4 regions of the Kitasatospora sp. NPDC048662 genome follow, and region 2 is predicted to be linked to each of the others. Evidence: riboswitches for the same ligand, from Rfam matches in the RefSeq annotation. Region 2 holds a riboswitch; each other region holds the start of a gene.
What was found. A riboswitch is a leader RNA that binds a small molecule or an ion and turns the genes downstream of it on or off. The one in region 2 is predicted to bind cyclic di-AMP.

Region 1 (2,189 bases), on a different contig from region 2:
CTGGCCGGTGGGGTGCTGTTCGGCTGCGCGGTGTTCGGCCGCCGGATCCTCGAAGGAGGCGGCGGCCGTCGGTGAGCGCGGACCGGCCCTACGGCTGCAGGCCGCGCTGCTGGAGCCAGGGCAGCGGGTCGACCGGGGCGCCGCCACCGGGGCGGACCTCCAGGTGCAGGTGCGGGCCGGTGACGTTGCCGGTGGCGCCGACCGCGCCGAGCACCGTGCCGGAGGTGACCGGGCCGGAGGCGGTGGCGATCCGGGAGAGGTGGCAGTACCAGAGTTCGGTGCCGTCGGGCAGGGTCTGGATGACCCGGTAGCCGTAGGGGCCGGACCAGCCCGCCGAGGTGACGGTGCCTCCGGCGACGGCGGCGACGGGAGTGCCGGTGCGGGCGGCGAAGTCCAGGCCGGTGTGCAGGTGCGCCCAGTGCGCGCCGGACTGGGCGAACTGCGCGCTCAGCTGGTAGCCGGCCACCGGCAGGGTGTGCGCGGCCTGTTCGGCCTCGGCCTGCTGGGCGGCGCGCTTGGCCTCGGCCTCCTGCGCGGCGGCCAGCCGGGCGGATTCGTCGGCGGCGGTGCGCTGGCCGTCGGCCTGCTGCTGGATGCGGGCGGCGAGAGCGAGCCCGGGGTCGCCGGCGAGCAGCCCGTCGGAGGCTTCGTCGGCGGCGGTGACGGGCACCGGGGCGGCGGCCTGCGCGGGGGTGGCGGCGAGTGCGGTGGCGCCGAGCGCGGCGGTCATCGCGGTGACGCCCAGCAGGGGCGCGCCGGTGCGGGACTGCCGGGGCAGCCGGTGCCGGGCGGCTTCCGGCTCGACCGGGTGGTCGAGCAGCTGGGTGCCGGTGCTCTCGCTGTAGGTCGACGCCACGGGGGCGTGCTCCTTCCTTCCCTGCCGCCGACCGGGTTAGCTGACGGGTTCGGAGGTGGAAGGTCTCCTACGGTCGGGCCCAGGGCCGTCCCGATTCACCCCGGTGGAACGTGGTTCCCCGGCTCCTGGGACGCCCCGAGGGGTGTGCCCAAGTGGATTAGGCGTGGCGCACGGTGCCGCATGGTTACGGCGTTGCCGACCGCGCTGCGTTATCAAACGTTAATCCTATGGACCCCATGATTCCAAGCCGCTACCACGAGACGGCGAAGATTTCCTGACGCCCTATGGGTGATTTATGACGGTTCACCAGGGCCAAGCTGACGGATTGTGACCGAGTGGTTGAGTATCCGTACTCACGCCGCGCTCCCGGGCCGACGCGACCCTGGTGCCATGACCGCAACCGTGCCGCACCGGACCACCGCCGCCTACTTCGCCCAGGCCGCCCTCTCCTTCGGGCTGGCCACCGCCGCACTCGCTCTCGGGATCGCCTACCTGCCGGTGAGCGCCTGGATGCGCGCCTTCCTCGCCGTCGGGCTGCTGTACGAGATCACCTCCGCGTTCACGCTGGCCAAGGTGATCCGGGACCGCCAGGAGGAGGGCGCGATCACCAGCCGGGTGGACAAGGCCCGGCTGGACAAGCTGCTCGCCGAGCACGACCCGTTCAAGGTGGAGGGCATCTGACCGGTTCGGCCGCCCGGCCTTGACGGCTAAGGCTATTAGCCTTAGCTTTGTGGCTATCGGCAGTCGGCCGGGCCTCCAGCGCCCGGCGCGCCGCAACGCCCGCCCAGGAGGCCCGCGATGAACAGCACCCTCGGCACCACCCGGTACCTCGACGTCCCCGGCGGCCGGATCGCCTACGACGACACCCCCGGCACCGGCGTCCCGGTCGTCCTGCTGCCCGGCATGCTCGAAAAGCGCACCACCTACCGGCACCTCGCGCCGCTGCTGACCGCCGCCGGGCACCGGGTGATCACCATGGACCTGCGCGGCCTCGGCGAGTCCTCCACCGGCTTCACCGACTACTCCCCCGCCGCGATCGCCGACGACCTGGTCGCCCTGCTCGACCACCTCGACCTGCGCGGCGCCGTCCTGGCCGGCAGTTCCTACACCGGCGCCACCGTGGTCCGGGCGGCCGCGCTCGCCCCCGGGCGGACCGCCGGGGTGGTGCTGATCGACGCCTTCATCGAGAACCTCCCGCTGAACGCCTTCCAGAAGGCCCTGTTCGGCCTGGCCACCCCGCTGATCACCGCGTTCCCCGGCCTGTGGAGCCCGCTGCAGAAGTTCTACTACCCGACCGCGCGGCCCGCCGACTTCGACGCCTACCGGGCCGGCC
Region 2 (2,189 bases):
CTCCGCCGACCGGCTGTCGATCACGCGTGGCGACGGCGCGGCCTCGCGCGGTGCCGAGCGGGTCGACCTGGCCAACCTTCCGAAGGCCGGCGGCTACGCCGGGATCGCGGTGCAGAAGGCGCTCGACAAGCGTGGTGCGCCGTACGTGTGGGGTGCGACCGGCCCGAGCAACTTCGACTGCTCCGGCCTGATGGTGTGGGCGTACGCGCAGGCCGGCGTCTCGCTGCCGCGCACCTCGCAGGCGCAGGGCAGCTACGGCACCAGCGTGGGCACCGACTGGCACAACGCCCAGCCCGGCGACCTGGTGGTCTACTACGGCGACCGGCACCACGTCGGCATGTACATCGGCAACGGCATGGTGGTGCACGCGCCGCACACCGGTGACGTGGTGAAGACCATGAAGGTCGACGCCATGCCGATCTCGACCATCCGTCGGGTCTGACGGCCCGACAAACCAGACATACGCCCTTCAGGGCGACAATTGACGCGCTGTGACACGCCCGGGCGGGTCGAGATCCTGCTGTGATCTCGAACACGTCCGGGCGTCGCGTTTTCCGGGTGGGCGGTGGGAAATGCTACGCACTGTGCAACGGATCCCTTACGTTCGGTCAGATTCGTAATCGAAATTGACTCAGATTCAGATTTTTTTCCGACAAGGATTTGAACGGATCACGGATCGGTTACTAGGGTCATAGTTCGACCGCCGCAGAGTCGATCGCCCAAGGGGGGCGACGGTGGGGGTCGCCGCCGAGTCCGTGACGCAGCGGGCGGATCGTCAGAACGAGATCCGCCGACGGGGATACCCCTGCGGGGGTGCTGTCGAACGGAGCCGGGGAACCACGTTCCCCCGGGGTGAATCGGCGCCAGGTCGGCCGCGACAGTGGCCGGTGAGGCGCTGTAGGGCATCTCTTCCGGCCCGAACCCGTCAGCTCACCCGGTAGGCGGTGTGAGGAAGAAGGAGTCCGCCTTCGTGGCGTCCCATCGCCGTCCCAAGCCCGTCGGCCGTGCCCGGGTCTCGATTCTCACTGCCGCTGCCGCCACCGCCGTCGCGCTGTCCGCCCAGAGTGGTGCGCACGCCGACCCGGCGCCCACCAAGGACCAGGTCAAGCAGCAGGTCGACCAGCTCAACGAGCAGGCCGAGGTGAAGACCGAGGCGTTCAACGCCTCCGTCGAGAAGCAGCAGAACCTGCAGAAGCAGGTCTCCCAGTTGCAGGACCAGCTGGCCCGGCAGCAGGACCAGGTGACCACCGTTCAGGAGCGCCTGGCGACCATCGCGGCCGAGCAGTACCGCAACGGCGGCATCCCGCAGACCATGCAGCTGATGCTCTCCAGCAACCCGGACAACTTCCTCGGGCAGGCCGGTGCGCTCAACACGGTCGGCGCCACCCAGTCCGACCTGCTCAAGAGCTTCAAGGCCGAGCAGGCCAAGCTCGACGGGCAGCGCAAGGAGGCCGAGCAGAAGCTCGCCGAACTGGACACCACCACGAAGGCCCTCAAGGCCGACAAGGAGGACATCCAGTCCAAGCTGGCCCAGGCGCGGGAGCTGCTCAACACGCTCACCCAGAAGGAGCGCGACGAGCTCGCCGCAGCCGAGGCCAAGGCCGCCGACTCCTCCCGCAGCCAGGCCGAGCGCGCCTCCCGCGGCGACAACACCCGCACGGACCTCAGCGCCCCGGCCCCGGCCGGCTACGCGGGTGCCGCGATGAACGCCGCGCTGTCCAAGCTGGGCAGCTGGTACTCCTACGGCGCGGCCGGCCCGACCACCTTCGACTGCTCCGGCCTGATGCAGTGGGCGTACGCCCAGGCGGGTGTCTCGATCCCGCGCACCTCGCAGGCCCAGGCGGGCGCCGGCACCAGCCTCGGCACCAACATCGCCAACGCCAAGCCGGGTGACCTGATCATCTACTACGGCGACCAGCACCACGTCGGCATGTACGTCGGCAACGGGCAGATCGTGCACGCCCCGCACACCGGTGCGCAGGTCCGCTACGAGTCCGCCACCGTGATGCCGATCAACAAGATCGTCCGGATCTGACGGCCGCTCGGAGCCTTCGGCCCGGCACCCCGCGCAAGGGGTGTCGGGCCGCTCTCGTTCCGGTGTCCGATTCGCGGTCGAATATTCGAAGTTGTCAGGGTTTGGACTGAATCCGTCCGACTCGCTAACCTCTGCCCCGGCCCCCCGTGCGGAC
Region 3 (2,189 bases), on a different contig from region 2:
ACGACGAGGCCAAGTTCGAAGGGGTGCGCGGCACCCTCGGCCCCGGCGACCTCCTGATGCTGTGCACCGACGGCATGGTGGAGATCCCCGGCCGCGACCTCACCGAGGGCATGGACCGGCTGATGGGCGAGGCCGACCGGCTGGTCGCCACCGCCCCCGGGGCGGTCCGGTCCGGCGCCGCGGTCCGGCTGATCGACACCGTCGCCAAGCACGTCAACGACGACCGCGCGGTGCTGCTGATCTGGCGCCGCTGAACTCCCGTCAGGTGCAGACTCGGTGAGCGCGGAGTGTCCACGGAGTGTCAAACCCGGGCGATGATCTTCGGCCAATTCCGGTACGCCGCCCGGGCCGGGCGCCGATGCCGGATCTGCCTGCCGGTTTGCCGCGCCGGCCAGCACCGACCGCCGCCCGCCGACGGGTTGTCAGAACCAGTCCGCTATCGTCGCGGTCGGCGAAAATCAGTCCTGCCAGGCGGGTTCGGGCACCGAGCGACCGGGCAAGTCCTTTACGCACTCAGCACGAGAGACCACACTGAGTCCGGATGGAGTGGTGGGGACACGGGGGGCAGGGGCCGGTTTCCGCCTGGGAGCCAACGCCGGCTTCCACCGAACCCCCGCCATGAATCGAGGAAGTGAGTCCCGGTGGCCTTCTCCGTCTCCGCGCTTGTCCTGTTCGGCATCATCGTCGCGATCTTCATTCGCAACAAGCAGCTGAAGACCGGGCACGCCATCGTCGCCGCCCTGTTCGGCTTCATGCTCAGCCAGTCGACCATGGCCGGCCCGATCCAGCAGTTCCTCACCTCGGTCTCCAAGGCCATCGCGTCGATCGCGGGCTGACGGCCTGTCGGCTCCCCGGCGGCACGCCACGACGGGCGGGATGCACCCCCGCGCCGTCCATTCGGCCTGCCCGCGGGTGACCAGGCTCACCCGCGACGTCACGCCAGGTCCGCGCCCGAACGCGCACGGTGGCCGAAGTCGCCCACCGTGCGGGGTTCGTACGCGCACCGTCATGATCCCGTACGCGCACCGCAGTGGCGGTGTCGGCACAGCGTGACCTGGTGGATCGTCAGCCCCTTCCCGATCCCGGGAGCGGGGCCGATCGGCGTTTGCCAGCCTCACGGGCCGTGGGATTTGCTTCCTCCGCAGCCCGGCCAGTGACCGGGCGGGCCACCGGACGGAACGCCTAGTCCTGCCGTCGTCCGGTGCCGACCAGATACCACGCCACGGCAGGAGCGGGGGAACCACAGGTAAGTCGCCGGGCCCGGGAACAACCGGGAACGGCTCGGGGTGAAGCCGCAGTTCCGCGGCCGGGCAACTCTCGCCCGAACCCGACAGCTCACCTCGCAGGCGTCGGAGAGGAACGCCTTCATGTCCGCTCAGGGCAAGCACCGCAAGCCGCGCCTGGCCACCATCGCCCGGATCGCCATCGCCACCGGTGTGGCCGGCGCCGCGATCGGCCTCCCGGTCACCGCCGCCTCCGCGCACACCTCCACCGACCAGGCCGGCAGCCGCCCGGCCACGGTCACGGCGGAGGCCACCCCCGTCGCCGACGCCGCCGCCCCGCACAGCTACCGGGTCGCCTCCGGCGACACCCTGTCCAAGATCGCTGCCGCGCAGCACGTCGACGGCGGCTGGGAGAAGCTGTACCAGGACAACCGTTCCGTGGTCGGCGGCAACCCCGACCTGATCTTCCCCGGCCAGAAGCTGGCGATCAACGGTCAGGCCGCCGCCCCCGCGAAGGCCCCGGCCGCCAAGTCCACCTCCACGGACACCGCCGCCGCGCCGAAGGCCGCCGTCAAGCCGGCCGACACCACCAAGCCGGCCGCCACCGGCACCGTCAAGTCGGCCACCACCGGCACCGTCAAGGCCCAGCCCGTGCCCCCGGCCCCGGCCGCCACCGCGGTCACCGCCGTCCCGGCCGCCGCGAGCACCAGCGCGTCCGCCACCTACGTCGCCCCCGCGCCGGGCAAGGTCACCACCGGTTACAAGGTCGCCGGCTCCAACTGGGCCTCCGGCTACCACACCGGCATCGACTTCCCGGTCGCCACCGGCACCAGCCTCAAGGCCGTCGCCGCGGGCACCGTGGTCTCCGCAGGCAACGGCGGCGCCTACGGCAACCAGGTCATCATCAAGCTGGCCGACGGCAAGTACGCCCAGTACGCCCACCTGTCCTCGATCTCCGTCTCGGCC
Region 4 (2,189 bases), on a different contig from region 2:
GCCAGCGACTGCCGCAGCACCACTCCCCCACCGACGGCCGTCACCGTCCCGACCGCCAGCCAGGTCAGCATTCGCCGCCGGCCCAGCAACGGCCGCCGGTGCCGCCCGTTCTCCCACTGCTCCACGATGGCCGCCTCCCGAAACGCGCAGGGACTCCGAATCGTCGGGGGCAGCATAGGTGGCGGGTTCGGTGGAAATCGGCGACTTCCGAGGCGACTAAGCATTCTGACGTACCGTCATCCACCAGTTCGGCAGAAATGGGTGACGGGGGCAATTCCATGACCCGTCAGCAATGGGCCCTGGACGCCGGAGCAGAGTGGACAGAAGCTCACAAATCACCCATCGACTGACTCCCAAACAACCACAGAGGTGAACTTTCGTCCGACAAGTGCCATAACCACCCAAAACGGGCACAAGATCGACAACTTCCTGACGGCAGCCCAGTTCCGGCCACGCACAGCGGAGTTCGTCCGGAATTCCTTGATCGCATTTTCCGGGCCCGGTGACGGCCGTCACAGGAATTTGCGAATCATCCTTAAATCCGCTTAATCTCCTGCCCACGTTCGTGGACACACGGACCCAGCTCGCCCGGAACGCCGAATCCTGCCGCCGGGTGGGCCGGCTCATGCGAAACGCACCGCGGCAGGGGCGGGGGAACCAGGTAAGTCGCCCTGGGGCGGTCCTGACGGACCGGTCCGGGGCTTGGGGTGAAGCCGGGCGCGCCGAGAGGTGCGCGCGGCCGGGCAACTCCAGCCCGAATCCGACAGCTCACCTCGCAGGCGTGGGAGAGGAACGCATCTTCATGCTGCCCATCAGCGCCAAGCGCGCCCGCCGTCTGATCGCCACCACTGGTGTGGTGGGCATCGGCCTCACGGTTCCCGGCCTGGCCGCGGGTACCGCCTCCGCCGCGTCGGTGGCCACCTGGGACAAGGTCGCGCAGTGCGAGTCCAGCGGCAACTGGTCGATCAACACCGGTAACGGCTTCTACGGCGGCCTGCAGTTCACCGCCTCCACCTGGGCCGCCTTCGGCGGTACCGCCTACGCCCCGCGCGCCGACCTGGCCACCAAGGACCAGCAGATCGCCGTCGCCGAGAAGGTGCTCGCCTCCCAGGGCCCCGGCGCCTGGCCGGTGTGCTCCGTCCAGGCCGGTCTGACCAAGGGCGGCGCCGCCCCGCAGGTCAACACCTCCACGGGCTCCACCACCGCCCAGACCCAGGCCCCGAAGCCGGCCGCCCAGCCGCAGGCTCCGAAGCAGACCCAGCAGGCGGCCCCGCAGCAGCGTCAGGGCCAGGCCCAGAGCCGCCCGCAGGCCCCGGCCCAGCCGCAGGCCGACCAGGGCGCCCAGGCCGCCGGCAGCTACACCGTGGTGGCGGGCGACTGGCTGTCCGCCATCGCCCAGCACCAGAACGTCGAGGGTGGCTGGGAGAAGCTCTACGAGCTGAACCGCTCCGTCCTCACCGAGGGCCCGGACATGATCTACCCGGGTCAGAAGCTGGCGCTCGGCAACGTCTCGGTCGCCGAGACCCCGGCCAAGCAGTCCGCCCCGGCCCGCAAGTCCTCCGGTTCGACCCCGGCGCCGAGCACCCCCGCCCCGGCGCAGCCGAGCACCCCCGCCAAGCCCGCCACCACCACGACCGCCACCACCGCCACGACCGCCACCACCGCCCTCAAGGCGACCGGCTCCAAGGCCGCGGCGGTCGACTTCGCGCTGTCGAAGGTCGGCCAGCCGTACATCTACGGCGGCACCGGCAACGGCGGCTGGGACTGCTCGGGCCTGACCCAGGCCGCGTTCCGCCAGGCCGGCATCAGCCTGCCGCGCGTGGCCGCGGACCAGGCCGACTACTCGACCCGGGTCTCGCTGAACAGCCTGCAGCCGGGCGACCTGCTGTTCTGGTCGAACAACGGCGCCAACTCGGGCGTCTACCACGTGGCGATCTACATCGGCGACGGCAAGTACGTCGAGGCCGCCAACCCGAAGTCCGGCGTGAAGACCGAGACCATCGCCAACTGGGCGCCGGACTTCGCCGGTCGGGTCTGAAACGCCTGACACCGCGCACACGCGCATGAGGTGACCGCACCGCGGACACCGCTGCCCTCGGGGACCCTGGTCGGCTCCGGGGGCAGCGGCCTATTCTCGGCCGAAGGCCAAAGGCCGGAAGCGGTCCCGAGACCCTGGAGCGGTGTGCGAT

Region 1: linked by a shared signal. The riboswitch ahead of ACZ6R9_RS05860 (M23 family metallopeptidase) and the one ahead of ACZ6R9_RS29720 (C40 family peptidase) in region 2 are both predicted to bind cyclic di-AMP.
Region 3: linked by a shared signal. The riboswitch ahead of ACZ6R9_RS20485 (M23 family metallopeptidase) and the one ahead of ACZ6R9_RS29720 (C40 family peptidase) in region 2 are both predicted to bind cyclic di-AMP.
Region 4: linked by a shared signal. The riboswitch ahead of ACZ6R9_RS26680 (transglycosylase family protein) and the one ahead of ACZ6R9_RS29720 (C40 family peptidase) in region 2 are both predicted to bind cyclic di-AMP.

Annotation. Positions count from the first base shown of each region.
Region 1 is NZ_JBVJHA010000001.1:1,206,397-1,208,585, reverse strand. Features, by position in the region: gene ACZ6R9_RS05865 (DUF3995 domain-containing protein) at 1-75, shown strand, start outside; gene ACZ6R9_RS05860 (M23 family metallopeptidase) at 89-856, opposite strand; cyclic di-AMP (ydaO/yuaA leader) riboswitch at 867-1,030, opposite strand; gene ACZ6R9_RS05855 (YiaA/YiaB family inner membrane protein) at 1,247-1,537, shown strand; gene ACZ6R9_RS05850 (alpha/beta fold hydrolase) at 1,655-2,189, shown strand, end outside.
Region 2 is NZ_JBVJHA010000015.1:82,362-84,550, forward strand. Features, by position in the region: gene ACZ6R9_RS29715 (C40 family peptidase) at 1-442, shown strand, start outside; cyclic di-AMP (ydaO/yuaA leader) riboswitch at 779-960, shown strand; gene ACZ6R9_RS29720 (C40 family peptidase) at 971-2,035, shown strand.
Region 3 is NZ_JBVJHA010000007.1:44,951-47,139, forward strand. Features, by position in the region: gene ACZ6R9_RS20475 (PP2C family protein-serine/threonine phosphatase) at 1-254, shown strand, start outside; gene ACZ6R9_RS20480 (hypothetical protein) at 642-836, shown strand; cyclic di-AMP (ydaO/yuaA leader) riboswitch at 1,209-1,362, shown strand; gene ACZ6R9_RS20485 (M23 family metallopeptidase) at 1,368-2,189, shown strand, end outside.
Region 4 is NZ_JBVJHA010000012.1:13,856-16,044, forward strand. Features, by position in the region: gene ACZ6R9_RS26675 (hypothetical protein) at 1-125, opposite strand, end outside; cyclic di-AMP (ydaO/yuaA leader) riboswitch at 624-797, shown strand; gene ACZ6R9_RS26680 (transglycosylase family protein) at 782-2,038, shown strand; gene ACZ6R9_RS26685 (hypothetical protein) at 2,188-2,189, shown strand, end outside.